Regions from separate parts of the Lysinibacillus sp. UBA5994 genome, predicted to be linked through region 3. Evidence: riboswitches for the same ligand, from Rfam matches in the RefSeq annotation. Region 3 holds a riboswitch; each other region holds the start of a gene.
The links. A riboswitch is a leader RNA that binds a small molecule or an ion and turns the genes downstream of it on or off. The one in region 3 is predicted to bind S-adenosylmethionine.
Positions count from the first base shown of each region.

Region 1: linked by a shared signal. The riboswitch ahead of metK (methionine adenosyltransferase) and the one ahead of B3D98_RS10480 (O-acetylhomoserine aminocarboxypropyltransferase/cysteine synthase family protein) in region 3 are both predicted to bind S-adenosylmethionine.
Region 2: linked by a shared signal. The riboswitch ahead of metA (homoserine O-acetyltransferase MetA) and the one ahead of B3D98_RS10480 (O-acetylhomoserine aminocarboxypropyltransferase/cysteine synthase family protein) in region 3 are both predicted to bind S-adenosylmethionine.
Region 4: linked by a shared signal. The riboswitch ahead of B3D98_RS19640 (cyclase family protein) and the one ahead of B3D98_RS10480 (O-acetylhomoserine aminocarboxypropyltransferase/cysteine synthase family protein) in region 3 are both predicted to bind S-adenosylmethionine.

Region 1 is NZ_DJAU01000024.1:34,489-39,909, forward strand. Features, by position in the region: gene pckA (phosphoenolpyruvate carboxykinase (ATP)) at 1-203, opposite strand, end outside; SAM riboswitch class I at 593-711, shown strand; gene metK (methionine adenosyltransferase) at 970-2,166, shown strand; gene B3D98_RS07165 (gamma carbonic anhydrase family protein) at 2,346-2,858, opposite strand; gene B3D98_RS07170 (alpha/beta hydrolase) at 2,992-3,798, shown strand; gene B3D98_RS07175 (alanine/glycine:cation symporter family protein) at 3,925-5,421, shown strand, end outside.
Region 2 is NZ_DJAU01000026.1:32,454-37,874, reverse strand. Features, by position in the region: gene B3D98_RS08275 (hypothetical protein) at 1-175, shown strand, start outside; gene B3D98_RS08270 (GerAB/ArcD/ProY family transporter) at 207-1,355, shown strand; gene metA (homoserine O-acetyltransferase MetA) at 1,395-2,330, opposite strand; SAM riboswitch class I at 2,454-2,565, opposite strand; gene B3D98_RS08260 (nucleotide excision repair endonuclease) at 2,769-3,140, shown strand; gene B3D98_RS08255 (hypothetical protein) at 3,195-3,581, opposite strand; gene B3D98_RS08250 (TrmB family transcriptional regulator) at 3,604-4,386, opposite strand; gene B3D98_RS08245 (TSUP family transporter) at 4,512-5,282, shown strand; gene panF (sodium/pantothenate symporter) at 5,323-5,421, opposite strand, start outside.
Region 3 is NZ_DJAU01000030.1:10,432-15,852, forward strand. Features, by position in the region: gene B3D98_RS10480 (O-acetylhomoserine aminocarboxypropyltransferase/cysteine synthase family protein) at 1-1,028, opposite strand, end outside; SAM riboswitch class I at 1,145-1,258, opposite strand; gene B3D98_RS10485 (glycerol-3-phosphate acyltransferase) at 1,414-2,046, shown strand; gene B3D98_RS10490 (DASS family sodium-coupled anion symporter) at 2,242-3,723, shown strand; gene B3D98_RS10495 (succinate CoA transferase) at 3,797-5,320, opposite strand.
Region 4 is NZ_DJAU01000057.1:152,175-157,595, reverse strand. Features, by position in the region: gene B3D98_RS19660 (hypothetical protein) at 1-351, opposite strand, end outside; gene B3D98_RS19655 (DUF2225 domain-containing protein) at 374-1,057, opposite strand; gene B3D98_RS19650 (Cof-type HAD-IIB family hydrolase) at 1,379-2,152, shown strand; gene B3D98_RS19645 (DedA family protein) at 2,214-2,810, shown strand; gene B3D98_RS19640 (cyclase family protein) at 2,841-3,578, opposite strand; SAM riboswitch class I at 3,668-3,773, opposite strand; gene B3D98_RS19635 (hypothetical protein) at 3,855-4,259, opposite strand; gene B3D98_RS19630 (AraC family transcriptional regulator) at 4,374-5,421, opposite strand, start outside.

The sequences.
Region 1 (5,421 bases), on a different contig from region 3:
CTTTCTTCTTCTACCGTATATTTATCTTTAGGTGAACGACCAGTGTATTTGCCAGTTTCTGCACGAACTGCGCCATCTACTGTTAACATTGCTTCACCACGAGATGTAGCTTTTTCTGCTAATTGTGGTACTGAAAGTTGAACATTAATGTTACCGCCGTTTAATAATTCCTTCAGTTCGTTTGCAATTTCTACTGAATTCATCGATTAAATACCATCCTTTTTTATAGTATTCCCTTGATTTAGAGGGATTTTTTCTTAATTTCAAAAATAGTATAACACAATTGCTTAAATAATCTATACTAATTAAGAAATTATTTTAGAGTTTTTACCACTTTTCAATAAACTGACAAAAAATAATGTTTTTCGAGTAGAATACCATCAATCCTACTGTAATTAGGCACGAAAATTGAGCCACACATATGTTACCACAAGTAGCTAGGTATGTTGTAGGGATTAATTTGCTTCTATTTACATCATCATCCAAGTATGAAAAGTTTTTGTGTAATAAGTTCTTTCCTTTCTATACAGTAATACATAAGAAAATATTTGACAACGTTCGACCTTTTCAGTAACATGAGATTGAACGGATACTCTTATCCCGAGCTGGTGGAGGGTCAGGCCCTGTGAAACCCGGCAACCTGCATGAACTATTTCACGACATGCGTTGGTGCCAACCTGATGCAAGGGAACATCCCTTGAACGATAAGAGTGAAAGGTTACGCAGTCATTATTCCTTTCCTCATGTAAAGTAACGTGAGAAAAGGATTTTTTTATTGTTAAAAATCAATGTAAAGGTAAGTATATGTAGTTCTTTCCTTATTGTAATGACGGATCTTTCGAAATCCTCGTGTTAAAAGCAGCAGTAACGGCTTGAGAGTTCAATCCTTAGGAGCGGACTTGACATGGGTAATGAGTACCGTATTCATACACAACTACTTATTGTAAGAGTATTTAGGAGGAAAACCAAATGACAAACCGTCGACTGTTTACATCAGAGAGTGTAACAGAAGGACATCCAGATAAGATTTGTGACCAAATCTCGGATGCCATTTTAGATGCTATTTTAGCAGAAGATCCAAATGCACGTGTAGCGTGTGAAACAACTGTAACAACAGGATTAGTATTAGTAGCAGGAGAAATTACTACTTCTACTTATGTGGATATTAAAGGTATTGTTCGTGACACTGTAGCTGAAATTGGCTATACACGAGGTAAATATGGCTTTGATGCTGAGAACTTAGCGGTGCTTGTGGCAATTGGCGAACAATCACCTGATATTGCTCAAGGTGTTGATCAGGCATTAGAGGCACGTGAAGGCTCTATGACAGATGCTGATATAGAAGCAATTGGTGCTGGTGACCAAGGCTTAATGTTTGGCTATGCATGTAATGAAACACCAGAGCTAATGCCATTACCAATTAGCTTGGCACACAAATTAGCACGCCGTTTAACAGAAGTACGTAAATCAGGTGAACTTGCCTATTTACGTCCTGATGGTAAAACGCAAGTAACGATTGAATATGATGACAATAATGTACCGGTTCGCGTGGATACAATTGTTATTTCAACACAGCATGATGAAGAAGCAACACTTGAACAAATTCAAGCAGATTTAAAAGAATTTGTTATTGCACCAGTTGTACCGAGTGAATTATTAGATGCTAATACGAAATACTTCATCAATCCAACTGGCCGTTTTGTAATTGGTGGGCCAAAAGGTGATGCTGGATTAACAGGACGTAAAATCATTGTTGATACATACGGTGGTTATGCACGTCACGGTGGTGGTGCCTTCTCAGGTAAGGATGCAACCAAGGTAGACCGTTCGGCGGCATATGCAGCACGTTATGTAGCGAAAAACATCGTAGCAGCTGGCTTAGCAGAGCGTGCTGAAGTGCAACTTGCCTATGCGATTGGCGTTGCTCAGCCTGTTTCCATTGCTGTCGATACATTTGGCACAGGTAGAGTGAAAGAAAGCGAGATCGTTGAATGGGTACGCGAGCTATTCGATTTACGCCCAGCAGGTATCATTAAAATGCTTGATCTTCGTCGTCCAATTTATAAACAAACTGCTGCGTATGGACATTTTGGTCGTACAGATTTAAATGTACCATGGGAGCAAATTGATAAAGCAGACGCGCTACGAGAAAAAGCACGTTTATAAACTATTGAACTAAAGTAATGAAGTCATTAGAAAATTATTCTGATGTATTAATAAGCAAAGGGGCAACATTGCTCCTTTTGTTTTTTTTACAAAAATACCTCGCTAGGATTCGTGAACATATTCGGTACACGAAAACGCGAGGGATTTTTTCGTTAGTATTGATTTTTTGTGTAGGTTATTTATTTCTGAAGTGATTTATAATATTGACCTTTTTCTGCGTATTCTCGTACGATGCGTTCCATATCCTCTTTATCTTCAGCATTTAATTCTCGGACAACTTTTGCTGGACGACCTAATGCTAAACTATTTGGAGGAATGACTTTACCAGGAGGTACTAGGCTTCCAGCTCCAATAAATGCACCTTCTCCAATCTCAGCTCCGTCTAAAATAATGGATCCCATACCAATTAAGGCATTTTTGCGAATTGTACAACTATGTAAAGTGACTTGGTGTCCAACTGTTACCTCATCTTCAATAATGAGCGGATATTTTGGGCTTTGGTGTAAACAGCAAAGATCCTGGATACTGACACGTTTACCAATAATCGTTGGGGAAACATCACCACGAATAACCGTATTAAACCAAATAGTTGTTTCGGCGCCAATTGTTACGTCGCCCGTAACAGTTGCGTAGTCAGCAATGAAAACAGACGGATCGATCTTTGGCGTTTTATCTTTAAATGGATAAATCATGAAAATCGCCTCTTTTCTTTCTATAATGTAGTATTATCGTATCAAATACGCAACTTTATGGAAATATAAAATTAAAATGTGCTATTTATTTCGATATAATCAAAGTGTAATTATTTTTTAGGAGGACTATGTAATGTGGAAATGGGAAGCTGATGGACAAGCAAAAGCTGTGATTGCTATTCTTCATGGTGCTTATGAAAATCACCGTTGGTATGCATGGCTGATAGAGAAATTAAGATTAGAAGGCTTCCACATAGTCATGGGAGATTTACCGAATCATGGGGGTAATGCAAGGTTTGCTCGAGTCCATGATGAAGACTTCAAATTGTACAATAAGTATACAAGAAACCTGATTGAAAATGCTTTTTCATATAATTTACCAACCTTTGTAATAGGGCATGGACTAGGTGCAACATTAATCCTCCATACACTGCAAAAGAGACAATATGAATGTGCAGGCATTATTTTAACATCACCTTGGTTGCAACTAAAGCTATTACCAGGTAAATTAACAAATGCTTTAACAAGTCTAAGTGCGTTAACGGCCAATGTTAAATTGACACATGATATTACATTAGAGAAATTAACGCGTAGTGTTGAAGGCAGAGAAGAAATGAAAGATGATGTACCGCTCATGACTGTAGTTTCTGTGAAATGGTATCGAGAACTTCAGCAGATGATGAAAAATTTAGTGATGCTGCCTAAAGGTGAAATGCCTAATATGCCTATGCTAATTATGACAGCTGAGAAGGATAAAATTACGGACACTCGCCAAACTCGAAATTGGCTTCATCAACAGGAATTCACGGAATTTCAGTTTAAAGAATGGGCAAATTGTTATCATAATTTATTTCATGAGGGAGAGCGCGAAGAGATTTTTATGTATATACGAGATTTTATTAATAATGCTCTTCGAAGAATTGGTTATATAATTAAATAGGTTTATACCCTTCCATTTACTAGGTTACTTACTTAAATATTGTTACTTAAAAATAATATTGTAATTTTCAGAAAAGTGTAATACTATAATGACTTAAAGTAAGGTAATTCAAATTGGAGGGGTAAAATGGATGTAATTGTAGAGAAGTTGAATGGTATTTTATGGGGACCATGGTTTATTTATGGCATCTTATTAATTGGGTTATTTTTCTCAATTATTACAAGGTTCCTACAAGTAAGGCACATTAAAGATATGTTTGTTTTAATGTTTAAAGGGGAGAAGTCAGAAAAGGGAATATCTTCATTCCAAGCAATGTCTATCGCATTATCAGGACGTGTAGGTACAGGTAATATTGCTGGTACTGCGACAGCGATTGGAATGGGAGGACCTGGTGCTGTCTTTTGGATGTGGGCAATCGCTTTCATAGGTGCGGCTACCGCGTATGTAGAGTCAACATTAGCTCAAATCTATAAAGAAGAGAAAGATACAGAATATCGTGGTGGACCGGCCTTTTACATAGAAAAAGGAATGGGCCAAAAATGGTTTGCAGTTATTTTTGCTGTGGCGGCTTTAATAGCAATGTTAATTTTGATGCCTGGTGTGCAGTCGAATGCCATCGCAGGTGCTGTTGAAAACGCTTTCGGTTTGGAAACATGGATCACAGGACTTATTATTGTTGTTTTATTAGGTGCTATTATCATCGGGGGTGTTAAATCAATCGCAAATGCTGCCCAGATTATTGTACCGTTTATGGCATTAGCCTATATCATTATGGCCATTATCATTATTTTTATGAATATTTCACAAGTACCAACGGTTATCGGATTAATTTTTTCTAGTGCATTTGGGGCTCAAGAAATTTTTGGCGGCATTATTGGTTCAGCGATTGCTTGGGGTGTTAAACGTGGAATTTACTCTAATGAGGCTGGTCAAGGAACTGGTGCTCACCCTGCGGCAGCTGCGGAAGTATCACATCCTGCTAAGCAAGGAATTGTACAAGCGGCGTCTGTTTATATTGATACATTATTAATTTGTTCTGCTACGGCATTTATGATTTTATTTACAGGCATGTACAATGTACAAGATGAAAAGGCAGCTGAGGGAGCAGATCCATTTATCCATATTGGAGAATTTAATAGTGGTGGATTAGCAGGCGATGAGCAAATGACTTTTGCGAAAAGTATTGAAGCAGGTGCAGCCTATACACAATATGCAGTTGACTCATCATTACCTGGCTTTGGTGCTCCATTTGTAGCCATTGCGTTATTCTTCTTTGCCTTTACAACAATCATGGCTTACTACTATATTGCAGAGACAAATGTCGCTTACTTATTTAGAGGTAGCACAGAAAAGGTATTCATTTGGATTGCGAAAATTGCCATTTTAGTTGCAGCCTTTTATGGTACAATCCGTACGTCTGGTCTAGCATGGGCAATGGGAGATGTAGGTCTTGGTTTGATGGTTTGGATTAACGTTATAGCTATTTTAATTATCATGAAACCAGCTATTGTCGCATTAAAAGATTACGAGAAACAGAAAAAAGAAGGAAAAGACCCAGTCTTTGATCCTCGTAAACTAGGAATTAAAGGTGCAGATTTCTGGGTTGACTATAATGAAAAACGC
Region 2 (5,421 bases), on a different contig from region 3:
AAAGCTAAAAAAGCAACAGGATAGAAAAGCCATTATTGTATTCTCCTTTTTGCTATTTATTGGAACGGCTTTAAATATGGGGATTGCCCTTAAAATCCATATTCCTAGCCCATTAGATTTGATTACCTTTATCTTCACACCGATTAGGGATTACATTGTGTCATTCACAAAATAGAAAGATGGACTGAGAAACGGAGGGTAGCTTGATGGAAAAAGAGCTAATTAGTTCAAGACAGTTTACAATCGTTACCTTTCTCTATTCTATCGGTACAGCGATTTTAATTATCCCTTCGAGTATTACTGGTGCCGCTAAGCAAGATGCTTGGATAGCGGCAAGCATTGGTGTTCTGCTCAGTTTACTGGTTCTAAAATTATTTTTAACACTGGCCAATCAAACACCGTCCCTAAACTTTATCGAGGCCAATGAAAAAATTCTTGGGCGTTTTTTCGGGAAAATCACAGCGATTTGTTTCCTGATTATGACCTTTCTTTCGGCTGGAGAATTACTTTATTTTATCGGTATTTTCATGAAAACGGAAGTTATGCCAGAGACACCGACATTAGCATTTGCCCTACTGTTCAGTATCCTTATTATGTATGCCGCTTATTTAGGGATTGAGACCTTTGCCCGTTCGGCAGAAATCCTCTTCCCATTGTTTATCTTTATTTTTATTTTTTTCGTCATTAGTATTACCCCTCAAATTACATTTGAGAATATTCAGCCTCTACTAGAAGCGACCAAAGCATCTATGTTTTATAGTATTGCACGCTTTATGAGTATCTTTTCCTTTCCATTAATTGTATTATTGATGCTCTATCCTACTGGCGTCAATGTACAGCCGTCTGCACAGAAAGGGCTATATATTGGGGCAATCCTTGGCGGAATCGTCTTAGTTACGTTGATTGTCCTATCGATTCTTGTATTAGGTCCTGAAAACACTGCATCAAGGACATTTCCTAGCTATGCCTTAGCGCAAAGAATATCTATAGGGAATTTTTTACAGCGCATAGAAATCATTATGGCATTTATGTGGATTACGTCTATATATATTCGTACATTTATGTATTTCTATACGACCGTTGTTGGCCTTGCACAAATTTTGAAGATTAAGGATCATCGTCCGCTTATTATACCGATGGGTATAATTGTCATTGGACTTTCTCAAATTGTTCATCCAGATATTGTGCATTCTACTAATTATAATAATGAAATTTGGCCAATCTTTTCCTTTATTTTCACCATTTTATTACCCATACTTTTGTTGATTGTGGTAGTTATTCGCAATCGTAAATCCAAGGCTCAAAAAAACGAAACACCTCAGCAGGAAACAGAAGATGACAATCAAAAAGTCTAATTTCTTCTAAGCTAGAAAAGAAATTAGACTTTTTATTAATTAAATATGATATTCGATTTCATCTACAAAATCCCATTCATATGGTGTTTCTTGGTAAACATAGTAGTTCAACCAGTTAGAGAATAATAGATGCGTATGGGCACGCCATGTATTCATCGGCACTTGTGTCGGATCGTCATTCGGGAAGTAGTTTACAGGAACGGCGATATCTATGCCCTTCGCCACATCGCGACTATATTCATCGGCTAGTGTTGTCGCATCATACTCTAGATGCCCCGTAATCATAATATTTTTATTATCTTTTGATTGTACAATAAATACCCCAGCATCCTCTGAATAGGATAATAATCGTAGATCTGGATGATTGCGAACCTCGTCAATCGAAACAGATGTATAGCGTGAATGAGGTGCAGTAAATAAATCACTAAAGCCACGTACCAAATCTACAGTTAAATCTGTAATCACATGGGAATAGACGCCTGAGCATTTAGCAGAAAGCTCAACCTTCCCAATGCCATAATGATGATACAATGCAGCCTGTGCCCCCCAACATATATGTAGCACGGATGTCACATTCTTTTTAGACCAATCCATAATTTCTGAAATTTCCTGCCAATAGTTGACCTCTTCAAAAGCCATTTTTTCTACTGGCGCACCAGTTATAATCATACCATCATAGCGTCGGTGTAGAATCTGATTGAACGTTGTGTAGAAAAGCTGCAAATGGGATTTACTCACATTTTTAGACTCGTGTGTGGCTGTATTCAAAAAGGTAATATTGACTTGTAATGGTGTATTCCCCAATAAACGTAATAATTGGAGCTCTGTTTTTTCTTTTTCAGGCATTAAATTTAATATTAATATATTTAATGGACGGATTTGCTGTGTTTTCGCACGATCTTCTTCCATGACGAAGATTTTTTCCTCACGTAAATGTTCTCCAGCTGGTAAATTTTTCGGAATATTAATTGGCATCTTGCTTTCCCCTCTCTATAATCACTCTCTTTTAGCAAATCTTACTTGCGTAGGATGCAACGAAATTAAAAAATCCTCCTCATTCCATACGAGATAGAATGAGAAGGATTTTTTTCACGTCCACTCTTATCTCTCAAAGGAAAAAATCCTTTGCTGGAATTAGCACCTTTCTAACAATTGTTAGAGGTTGCTGAAGCGTCATCGGGCCAAATCCCTCAGCTTCTCTTGATAAGATTATTTAATTATCTTGAATTGTAACACGAACTAGTTAGAATATCAATAATTCATAGAATATTTTGTGATTCATGTGCATGTTCCTTGCTCATTTGATGTACACTAAGCTTGCTATATGTGGTGTTTCTGCATTTAAAATTTATGGTAAACATGCAGTAATTATGTTACCATATACTTTTAGTAAGAGAGAGGAACGTGAATAGTTTGATTAAAATTGAATTTCCAAAACCAGATCTAGTAATCCGTCAACGTGAACAAGATTTAAAACCAGGTGATGTGCCGATCACACCTTACTTCGGTTTTATTGACTTCCATAAAATCACACGTGATAAAGGCGGCATTTTCTTATTCTATAATGACAAGAATGAGCTATTGTTTGTTGGGAAAGCACGTAAAATTCGTCAACGTATTAAAAAACATTTCGAGGATAATGTATCTCCGATGAAAAACCATCGTGATGAAGTGTTCAAAATTGAAGTCTATGAAGTAGAAGATCCAATGGAACGTGAAATTTACGAAACATATGCGATTAATACTTTCCGCTCTAAATATAACGTAGACAAAGTCTTTTATTAGGCATCACGTAAAGAAACCGAAATCTCATTTCTAAAGGGATTTCGGTTTCTTTTATCACATAATGGTCATACGATCAATTGGCGTACTCTGACCGTTAATTCGCAAATCAATGGTATCCAGCTCAGGATTCTTGACGGTGACTTTAAAAACATAGGGTTGAGCCTCTTTCCTTTGCTCGCTGCCTTCTTCTAACTGGATAATAAGCCTATTTCCCTCAGCTGTAATACTTGCCAATACATTCCCTTTTGAATAATAAACAAGGTAATATGGAGCATCCTTTTCATGCAATAGTTGTATTCTGTCATTAGAAACGATATTTTTTTGGACATTATCTGGGACAACCGTTAGCTCATGAATCGTTGGTGGATCGGTAGGTGGTGTAGCATTACAGGCTCCTAGCATTAGTAGGCTTATTAAACCTAGCAACACGAATTTTTTCAAGTAACTCCCCTTCCTTATACGACTATTCTAAGAAAAAAGCTTTACGTTCCTTAGCAATCCAGTCTTCTAACTCCTGGTCATCACGTTTTACTAACCGATTGATGAGCACATCATGCCATATATAATCCTCTAACAAATAAATATGAACCGGATCATTGGTGATAAAGGCCGTCTCTTGGGTAGATGGAGAATGACCATAAATCATTTCCTGACCATCTATCGATAAGATAAACCAATGCGGTGTAGACGCTTTTTTTGTATAATGTGTGGCTCTATGCTGGTCAATTGAGGCGAGATGCTCTCCTACATACAACGTAATGCCATGAACAGGAACATGCAGCGCCACCTCTTGCAAATCTTCACGTAAGGCATCATACATATCTTCCCACATCGACAGCATCACTTTTTTCTTCGCCTTCTTTAGAAGTGACTGACAATAGTTGATAATGGATTCCTTGCCCTTCAGCATGACCACTTTAGGCTCAGCTTCCTGTACTTTTTCCTCTAATTTCTCTAATTTTCCGCTTATAGACGTAAAATTCGACTCCCAGCGCTGTTGCATTTGCTGTAAGAACACAGACACAGGCATTGCCGAATAGGTCGTTTGTTCTGCGGTCTCTTCTTTTAACACGATGCCCTTTTCTACAAGGATATTTAAAATATCATACACTCTTGCACGTGGTATGCCAGAATTTTTACTAACCTGATAAGCACTGACATGACTTTGCTGAACAAGTGCCGTATAGGCCTTCGCTTCATATTCTGTAAAACCCATTTCTTTCAGCTGGGTGATTAATTCCTCCATGTAATCCCTCCATTATCTTTATTATAGGCTACCAATGTGAAGATTTGCCAATGAAAAAATGGGGTTTACAGCGTAAATAAAATTAGTTACTATTTCAGTAGTAACTAATTATAAAGAGGTGTCATATGTTGTTTGAAATCGATGTACATATTCTCATACTATTAATTTCTTTTGGATTTCTGGCGGCTTTTGTTGACTCAGTAGTGGGAGGGGGCGGTTTAATTTCACTACCAGCCTTACTATTTGTTGGGCTCAATCCAGCTGCTGCGGTTGCCACGAACAAACTAGCAGGAGCTATGGGCTCGCTCACTTCCTCTATTTCTTTCTATCGTTCTGGCCAGCTGGACATTCGCTCTGTCCTCAAATATTTTCCACTAGCATTTATCGGATCATTATGTGGTGCTTGGACTGTGCATCTGATTAATCCAGCATTACTAAAGCCATTAATGCTTGTTATGCTGGCGGCTGTTGGGGTATATACGATCTTTAAAAAGGATTGGGGTGCCGTCTCTACCGTAAAAAATCTATCTAAAAAACATTTGTTTTTATTTATGCTGCTATTATTTGCTATTGGTTTTTATGATGGATTTCTTGGTCCTGGGACAGGGTCGTTTTTAATCTTTAGCTTCTTATTGGTAGGCTTCGATTTTTTAAAGGCGGCTGGTAATGCGAAGTTTTTAAATTTGGCGAGTAATGTGGCTGGTGTTTGTATGTTTGCTTACTTAGGTCAAATTCATTATGTTTATGGTCTAGTCATGGGCATTGCGCAAATTGGTGGGGCTATGCTTGGCTCACGGATGGCAATCAAGAAAGGAAGTGGCTTTGTCCGCACGCTATTTATTGTCGTTACAATGACATTACTTGCGAAAAATGCCTATGATTTTATGATGCATTAAAATAAACGCCACAGAATTTGAAATCTGTGGCGTTTTGGCGTTAAATCATAAGCTTTTCGTTTTTAAATTTATGACTAGTGGACAAACTGACAATCACAAAAATAAAGAAGGATGCGACAATTGGTATCGTGACTGTATG
Region 3 (5,421 bases):
AATGTAAGCACTGAACCGAAGCCATTTCTTAAATATTTTTTTGCTAACTCATGTGTCGGAAAATCTTCTAGGCCATTATAATTTACATACTCCACAGATGGGTGGTTTTGTAAATACTCAGCCACTGCCAATGCATTTTCATTGTGTTTAGGGATGCGCAGATGAAGCGTTTCTAACCCTTGCAATAAATTAAAAGCAGCATCAGCACTTAATGTTGGACCAAAATCACGTAATAATTGTACACGTAGCTTTGTAGCAAAGGCAGCAGAAGCTGTATCAATTCCATAACGTAGACCATGGTAAGAGGCATCTGGTTCAGTAAAACCAGGGAATCGACCGCTAGTCCAATCAAACTTACCAGCGTCTACAACAACGCCCCCTAAAGTTGTACCATGACCTCCTATCCATTTAGTTGCTGAATGAACTACAACATCTGCGCCGTATTCAATAGGTGTAGAACCGTAAGGAGAAGCGAACGTGCTGTCAATAATTAATGGTAGACCATTATCATGTGCAATTTTAGCTACTGCCTCAATATCTAAAACCTTTAAACTTGGATTACCATAAACCTCTGCAAAGACAGCTTTTGTTTTATCAGTAATCGCTGCTTTGAAATTCTCTGGGTTTGTTTCATCTACAAAAATTGTTTTAATACCATAGTTTGGTAATGTGTTAGCAAATAAATTATACGTACCACCATATAAAGAACTAGCTGCTACTATCTCATCACCAGCTCCAGCTAGATTTAAAATGGAAAATGCGATAGCTGCTGCACCAGATGAAAGTGCTACTGCTGCTGTTCCACCTTCCAATAAAGCCACACGTTTTTCAAACACATCAACTGTTGGGTTGGTAATTCGTGTGTAAATGTTCCCTGCTTCCTCTAAGGCAAAAAGACGTTGCGCATGAGCAGTGTCTTTAAATACGAAAGCAGTTGAGCGATAGACTGGAACTGTGCGAGAACCCGTCACTGGGTCTGGCTCTTGACCACCATGCAACAGCAATGTTTCTGGTTTAAAATTTGTCATTGTGTACCTCCAAATGGTTATTTTTTTACGATGGTACCGGAGATGAGGAGGATTTTTCTGTAGAAAACAAAAACCCTCTTCAGCTAAGAAGAGGGTTGCGGTTGCAAGTTTTCCTCCCCTTATCTGCCAGATCCAAGTAAGAATCTGTAGGAATTAGCACCTTAGTAAGCTCATTGCTTACTGGTTGCCGGGCATCATAGGGCCTATCCCTCCGCCGCTCTTGATAAGAGTATGAGATTCAATTTCCATCGTTGTTACACAGTATAAACATAGAGTTTTTTTCTGTCAACATGTAAATTTTATTTTTTCCGAAACTTCTGTCTGCTCTTATACGTAATATGAACGCATACACTATTTTAGAAAAAATTTTGAGAGGAGTATTTTTATGGTAAAGGCCGTGATCATTTTTCTTATGATTGGCTATATAATAGGCTGTATTCACGGCTCTAAAGTGGCTCAATTTTTATCGGGGGTTGATTTAAAAAAGGCTGGCCACGGTAATGCTGGTGCCTCTAATGCTACTCTTTCCCTTGGCTGGAAGTATGGCGTTTTAGTAGCCCTCATCGATATAGGCAAAGGCGTTGTCGCTATTATAGGTGCACATTTTTATCTAGCGGACGCCATTCATTTAACAGAAGAACAAATTTGGCTGCTTACTTATATTATGGCTGCTGGGGTTATTTTAGGTCATAATTTCCCCTTCTACATGGGCTTCAACGGCGGGAAAGGAACGGCCTCCATCATTGGTATTTTACTTGCTGTTGATTGGAAGATTGGTTTATTTGCACTTATTTTATTTGTTATTTTATCCTTTGCAACAAATTATTTAATTGTAGGTGTTCTAGAATTTTATCTCGTGTTTTGTACAGCAACTTATTTATGGATTCCTGGCATTGGCCCAACCATTATAGCTCTTCTTCTTTTTGGCATAGCCATCATCCTGCACCTCGAAAATATTAAACGATTAGTCAATGGAACAGAGCCTAAAGTAACATCTGCCTTTAAGAAAAAGAAATAATATTTAATGGATATTTTTGTATTTTTTGTGACCGTATTTTTTCTCTTTATCTACTCATATTGCTGTAAAAAACACCATTTTCACATAGATTTTTTTCTACAATAAAATAGACATATTCTTATCTCAATAAAACATTATACAGGCCGATGTTATGGATAATAATCGTCATTTTTATCGTAGAAAGGATGAGAAAATATGTCTTCACCAAAGCAAGCAGCTACAAAACTTAATTTAAAGCCACTATGGATTGGCTTGGCATTCGCGTTACTAATCATTATTACCTTCTTACCTAACAATGGTGATTTACCTATAGCTGGGCAACGAGCTTTAGCCATTTTAGCTTTTGCAGTCATCCTTTGGGTTACAGAGGCCGTTTCATATCCTGTGAGCTCGGCCATGATCATTGCACTAGTAACTGTTTTACTAGGACTCGCTCCGTCAATGGATAATCCAACTACAGAGCTAGGAACAGCTAGCGCATTAAAATTATCTTTAAGTGGCTTTAGTAATTCTGCCGTTGCTTTAGTAGCAGCAGCTCTTTTTCTAGCGGCAGCAATGCAAATTACTAATCTACATAAACGACTTGCACTTTGGATTCTTTCACTGGTAGGAACGAAAACAAAAGCTATCGTATTTGGCGCTATTTTAGTGTCTATCGTCCTCGCATTTTTTGTACCTTCTGCTACAGCACGAGCTGGCGCGGTAGTACCGATATTGCTTGGAATGGTGGCAGCATTTGGTTTACCACGTGATAGTCGGCTTGCTGCCTTATTAGTTATTACTTCGGTACAAGCCGTTTCCATTTGGAATATTGGTATTAAAACTGCAGCAGCTCAAAATATGGTGGCTTTAAACTTTATCCAAGAGCAATTTAATGTGGATATTTCATGGGGTGCTTGGCTACTTTATGCAGCCCCCTTCTCAATTATTATGTCGATCTTTTTATTTTTCATTATGATTGCTTTAATTAAACCTGAGACTAGCAATATCGAAGGTGGTAAAGAGGTCATCAAAAAACAGCTTGCAGAGCTTGGCCCATTAAAGGCTCCTGAAATTCGTTTAATCATTACATCCGTAGTTTTACTATTTTTCTGGGCAACTGAAGGGAAGCTACATCCATTTGATACGACAACAGTCACAATTATTGCTATCGCGATTCTATTAATGCCTAAAATCGGTGTGTATTCATGGAAGGAAGTTGAGCCTCATATTCCATGGGGGACAATTATCGTCTTTGCGGTAGGCATTATGTTAGGAACCATTTTACTAAATACGCAAGGTGCTGCATGGTTATCAGATAAAGTTTTTGGTTCACTTGGGCTAGATACTATGCCTTTACTAGCAACCATCGCACTCGTAACTTTATTTAACATTTTGATTCATTTAGGTTTTGCAAGCGCAACTAGCTTAGCCTCAGCACTTATACCTGTGTTTATCGTTTTAGCCTCCACATTAACGGCTAATGTTGATCAAGTTGGTTTTGTTATTGTGCAACAATTCGTCATAAGCTTTGGCTTCCTGTTACCAATTAGTGCACCACAAAACATGCTTGCCTATGGTACAGGCTCCTTTACAACAAAGGATTTCTTGAAATCTGGAATTCCCTTAACCATTATCGGTTTCCTTCTCGTACTTTTGTTCTCTGCAACTTATTGGAAATGGATTGGATTATTATAGAACTTTCATTAAATTAAAACGTAAAAGCCTTGAAGAAACAGACTATCTGTCCTTCAAGGCTTTTAAGATAAGACTATTGTTTCGTAAAAGCAGGGTCCTTCATCGTACCGTTTTTCGCATAGTTAACGTGCCATGATAGTGCTTTTTCTAGGTCATGTGGTGTGTGATGTCCACCCGTTGCCTCATTGGCATCATTAAAGTACTGCCACAGCTGCTCCCTATAATCAGGATGTGCACAATTATCAATGATAAGTCCCACTCGTTCTTTTGGAGCAAGTCCTCGTAAATCTGCTACGCCCTGTTCAGTTACAATGACATCAACATCATGCTCCGTATGATCCACATGTGAGACCATTGGGACAATACTCGAAATATCTCCACCCTTAGCATAAGACTTTGTTACAAAAATTCCTAAACGTGCATTACGAGCAAAGTCACCAGACCCTCCGATACCATTCATCATCTTTGTACCAGAAACATGTGTGGAATTCACATTGCCGTAAATATCTAATTCCAATGCCGTATTCACTGAAATTAATCCGAGTCGACGAATAATTTCAGGCTGATTTGAAATTTCTTGAGGGCGCAACACTAATTTATCAGCATATTTTTCAAAATTCCCATAAACACGGTTTCCTACTTGCTCAGAAAGGGTAATAGAAGTAGCAGATGCAAAATTCACTTTCCCTGCATCCATTAATTCAAATACTGCATCTTGGAGAACTTCTGAATAAACTTCTAAGTTCTCAAACTCAGAGTCTTTAAAGCCTAGCAATACAGCATTTGCTACTGAACCTACCCCAGATTGAATCGGACGCAAACTTGTTGTTAAGCGACCTACTTTAATCTCTTCACGTAGGAAATTTAATAAGTGATTAGCCATAACATCTGTCTCTTCATCTGCAGGGACAATCGTTGATGGCGCATCTAATATATCCGAAATGACGATGCCTTTTACTTTATCTAAATCTAGTGGAATTCCAATTATACCAAGACGATCAGAGACATTCTGTAAAGGAATTGGATCACGTTTTCCTTGTTGTGCAGGTACATAAATATCATGTATACCTTCTAATGCATCAAGCTGTGCTACGTTTAATTCAATGATGACTTGGTCTGCTTCTTGCACAAAAATGGGAGAGTTACCAACTGAAGTTGTAGGAATTAATAAGCCTTCTTCTGTAATAGCAGCCGCTTCAATGATCGCAAAATCAATTGGTCCAATAATGCCTTGACGAACAAGCTCAGCATTATGGGAAAGATGGGCATCGACAAATGTGATATCACCGCTATTGATTTTATTACGAATGCCAGCATCTGCTTGGAAAGGACCGCGCTTACGTATGACCCCTGCTTCTGCTAAATATTGGTCTACCTCAGGTCCAAGTGATGCACCTGTAAAGACATCTACTTGAAAATCCTCTTTTTTTGCTTTCTCTACAAGTGCAAGAGGTACAACCTTTACATCACCAGCACGTGTGAATCCACTCATCCCTAATACCATGCCATCCTTAATCCAAGAAGCTGCTTCTTCCGCTGTTACAACCTTGCTTCGTAATTGTTCATGACGAAGCTTTTTCGCTAACTTTTCTTCCATTCCCTATTCCTCCATTCCACTTTATTTTTGTTCAACTTGCATATTTGGTTCCAGTAAATCTGTGACATCCGTCAGAGAATGTATCTTTATTCCAGGAGGAT
Region 4 (5,421 bases), on a different contig from region 3:
TTTATAGTGATACGTACTTGCTCTTACATGGTTACGTTGAATTTGGTTAAACCATGCACGATCCTTTTCTTCTTGTTTTAATGTCCCAACAATGGAGGAAGAGCAGCTCACGCAAATTTTAGCTTGCGTAATCTGTCCACAACGTTCGCATGGAGCCCCTAAATTAGGGAAAATGGAGTTTTTTAATTTTCCTGCTTTTACCCATTTGTAAAGCAGCTCAGATGATACGCCTGTTAGAGCGACAACTTCTTCGTTTGTTAGGTAGCGATTATTTTTTCTTAATAAAAAATGATGTAGCTCTGAAAATATATCCTCTTCTCTCACATCAATTTTCTTTTGAAATAGCAACATAATTAATCATCTCCTCGTCCCATTAATTAATGATTTCATTAATTGTTATGGGTTGTTCGTCATATTTATAATTTTCCCAACGATTGCGTGCAAGCTTGCGATATTTTGGCGAAACATTTCGATCAGCGATTAAGCGTGAAAATCCTTTTTTTGCTTCAGGAATATCACCAAGTCGAAGGCTTAATTCAGCATGTAAAAACTGAATTCTCTCCCCACCTTCTTGATTAGAGGCAAAGGATTTACTATAAAAGTCTCTAGCTGCAAAAAGATAACGCTTTTCGGATTCTTCGTCCTTTTTTAATCGATAGAGCCACGCAATTTTTAAAGCGAAATTCGCCATTAAAAGAGATTCTTCCATTGATGCACGGGATACTAAATAGGCGAGCTTAAAACTGATAATGGCATCATCAATTGTACGTTCCTGACAGATATCCATAGGTTTCTGGAGCTCTTTAATGTATAGTTCATCAATGAGTAGCATGAAAGGTCCATATGTCCGTGTCATAGATTTATGGTAGGCATAACCACAATGTGGACATACGGCAACTTCATATAGCAAAGGGTTTAGGCCATCGTAAACAGGCATGAAATCCGTCTGTTCTTCGATAATTTTATATCGATTAGGGCGAACTTTATATGTTGTAAACTGCTTTTTGCAAAATTTACAATCCACACTACTTTCATAGTAGTAAATGTTAAATGCCATAAGAATCAACTCCTTTGCGTGCACTAAAATTTTATTTCTTTTGTTCTATTTATACGTAAAATTTTATCGTTCAATGTATTTAAGATATTATCTTTTATTTTAACAATTTTGTGTTCTTTGGTATACTCCTTTAGAATTATTAAATAAAAATATTCAAGGAATTTTTAGTTAAATATTATTATAAATACGCTTGTAATAGTTTTTATCGGTGGTGCAAAAGGAAGTTATATAGTTTGCTTAAAGTTTGTCAAAATACTTTCACATATTTCATGGGAGAAAAATTATAAATTGGTTCTAAATGACTATGAAGGAGTGCTCAAAATGAAGTATAATATCGTGTTTTTTGATGTAGACGGCACATTGATTAATTACGAGGATGGCTGTGTGGAAGAAAGTACAAAACAAGCTATTCAGCTATTGCAAGAAAAAGGAATCCATCTTGTAGCGGCTACTGGAAGACCCTTATCTATGTGCTATGAGTTAAAAGCGCTGGGGATTGAAACCTTTATTACTGCAAATGGGGCCTATGTGAAACATAAGGATCTTGTCATACATAAAACTCCGATTGCCAAAGAAATTGTCCACAATGTACAGGCGTTTGCACAGGAACAGCAGCATAGCCTAACATTTTTTACAGAGCAGCTATCCATGAATAGCATACAAAGTCCAGTAGCTTTAAGAGCGATGCAAGAAACTTTATCTTTACGGGATTTTCCACATATAAATGAAAAAATTGTAGATGAAGAGGTTTTTCTCATGTGTCTATATGCGGATGAGCTGGCTGAAAAAAGATATACTAGCCAAGTTTCGAATATATTTTTACAGCGTTGGCATCCTTATATTGTGAATGTATTACAGCAGGATGTTTCGAAGTCTATAGCTATTAAAGCGGTGCTTGATCATTTCAATATTGACCCTAAGAATGCGATTGCCTTTGGGGATGGGGATAATGATATTGACATGTTGGAATATGTAGGAGTAGGAATTGCCATGGGAAATGGTAGTAAAGCTCTAAAAAGTGTTGCGAATTTTGTTACAAAGACATCTACGGATGGCGGTATCAATTTTGCTTTACGTCAGCTTCAAGTCATTTAGAGCGCTGAGGCTACACTATATATAGCAGGTAGATTTTAATAAATTTTAGGTGGGATGATTTATGGCACATCACGTGCAGTCTCTAATTGAACATTACGGATACTTTGGAATTATCGTGATTCTAATTGGAGGTATTGTAGGGGTGCCACTTCCTGATGAGGTGTTTCTAACTTATGTAGGCTATAGTGTTTACCGAGAAAGTCTTGAACATATTCCTGCTTTAGTCAGTGCAATGATTGGTGCGGTTGGAGGCATTACCTTAAGTTACTATATTGGTTATCGTTTTGGCTTACCGTTATTGCAGAAATATGGGCCTAAAATTCATATTACAGAGCAAAAAATTGACTTTACGAAAAAGATGTTTACAAAAATAGGACCTACCCTATTATTAATTGGCTATTTTATCCCCGGGGTACGTCATTTGACAGCGTATATTGCGGCTATTAATAATTATCCTTATAGAAAGTTTGCGCTTTTTGCCTATACAGGGGCATTTATCTGGACGTTCACATTTATATCATTAGGAAAGATGCTTGGAGAGAAATGGCGATTTGTTGGATACTATCTGACTCATTATAGTATCTATCTTATCCTTTTATTTATTGTAGGGATGCTCATTGTTTACTTTCTATTCAAAAAAAGAAATGGACAAACATAAAAGTCGGTATACGCTATACCGACTTTTAAGTTATGGCAAAATAGCAAATGAGCGCACAGGGAAGCCAGATGCTTTTTCTGGCTTAGGTACGATATTGAAGATGATAGCGCCTTTCGCAGGTAGCTTGTCCAAATTCGTCATTAGCTCAATTTGATAGGTGTCTTGGTCAAGTACAAAATATTCGCCATCTAGCTTGCCATTTTTACGAAAATCAGCAGCAGAGTCCGTATCGAAAGTTTCATGACCAATTGCGCTTACCTTGCGTTCTTTTAGTAAAAACTGTAAAGCTTCTAAACCCCAGCCAGGGATATGGTTATGTCCATCTGCATCCTTATTACTGAAAGCCTCTTTATCTGGCCAGCGCTTACTCCAATCTGTGCGTAATGCTACAAATGTTCCTGCTTCAATTTCTCCATGCTTGTCCTCAAAATCAAGAATATCTTCAACACTTAATGAAAAATCATGGTTGCTCGCAGCCTCTTGTGATTTATCAATAACAACAAGGGGAAGAACAAGCTCTTTTAGTTCTAATTCTTCTAAGTAGCGAGTATCTCGCACAAAATGAATGGGTGGGTCGATATGTGTGCCATATTGACCAGGGAACGTGAATTGTTGAGCGAAGAAACCGTCCTTATGAGAAAATAACGTTTCAAATTTAGCGTCCTCAAACATAAAAAAATGTGGTGAATTAGGGCCGAATGTATGTGTTAAGTCAACCCACTGTTTCGATTTTAATAATTGCAATGCTTGTAAAAGTTCATTAGACATCGATTTCCCTGCTTTCTGTAAAAATAGTTGTAAATAAAAAGGAGTCCCCTAATAGAAGAGGACTCCTGCTGCAACAACGGTAGTTCTTCTTCTCATCTTCAAGGCTGATCATTTTGCCAATTGGAATTAGCACCATACTGTTAGCTGGTTGCTGAGACTTCATCGGGCCAATCCCTCCGTCTCTCTTGATAAGAAAAGTAATATAAGAATTTTCAGAAATAACAATACAAACACTTTAGCATAGTTTTTTATAGTTTACAAGTTCACTAGGAATTTTCACCAATTCAAATTTAAGGTGACTCCACAACAATCATTATCAATAAGACGTATTCTAAAACTGTCTGGTGTATAGTTTGTTTCAAATTTCATCGTAATGCCTGTTGATGTGATTAATTTTTCAACCTCTGTTTTATTTGAAAGTTGAGCAGCATTCATTAAATCATGTGCGAATTGTTGGGAGCTATCTATTTTATCCGTAAGTAATTGGGCTTGCTGCATCATTGCCTTTATCCGTGATGCTGAAGCTTTTAATTTGTGTGTATCGACAGGTGGAAAAGGATTATTGGTCGGCATTGCTAGATGTTGCGAAAAGGGTCTAATGGCAAAATGATTAGCGATAGGCGATGTTGGATAATGATAGGGATGCACAAAATACGGATAAGGAATGTAATACAAGGTCATTCCTCCTATCCTATAACTGATATCCTATCTTATGTAGCAAAACGGCTTTCGGTGTTATTAGCAGTGCAATGTTTGTCCTAATCATTGAAAAAGGAAGCTAAAGTAAGCTTCCTTTTAGCCAAGTACATTTAAGACATCATCAATTTTTTTACTATGTGATAAAATGCCATAATTCATCCATGTTAAAAAGTCTACTTCATAGACACAGTTGCTTTTAACGGCAGCTAGGTTTTTCCAAGTAGGAGTTTTTAAAATAGCACGTTCCTCATTTTCATAAATGGAATGTTGTTTATCAAAGGTAATAAATAAATGATCAGCATCTAATTGCAACAATTGAGCAAATGTCAGTTGTGCTTTACGTTGATTGTGCGGAATACTCCATACTAGTGAATGTGGCATTAAACCTAAGTCACGATATAAAATGGGGCCCGTATAGCCACATTCAGGACCCGCATATAGAGTAATGCCAATGGCTGAAATACGGAGAAATGCTACACTTTGCCCATAAACAGATTTGCTAAGAATTCCTTTTGCTTGTTGTACTTTATCTTCATATTGTAGGATTACGTCTTGCATCAAGGAGGTTTTTCCTGTTAGATCTGCAATTTTAAATAAAGTAGATTGCCAATTCTCTCCAGGGTGTGAAAGATGGCAGACGGGGGCTACTTCATCTAAGTGCTGAAAGGATTCCCAACGCTCTACACCAGAATCTAACATAATTAAAGTTGGCTTATAGTAAAAGAGTCGATCCATTTCTCTATTTTGTACATCGATATCTGGCACTTTCTGTAGACCTAAATAGTCTTGTTTCCCCCATTTTGAATGACTGAATTGAGCAATTGGCGTAATCCCAAGCGCAACAAAGAAATCTTCTAAGAATGGTGCAAATACACGTATATGGCTGCTTTGATTTCTTCGATATTGTCCTGGAGAGATGCCGACATGTTCCTTAAAGCGACGATTGAAATAATACTCATTATTAAATCCGACAGACTGGCTAATTTCAAATACTCGATCATTTGTTGTCATTAATAAATGCTTAGCTTTTTCAATACGAAGTTTAGTTAAATAGTGAAGAGGAATTTGTCCCGTAATATCTTTAAAAATGCGCGTGTAATTCCATCTTGGTACGTCAGCTAGCTGTGCTAGCTGCTCAACCGTC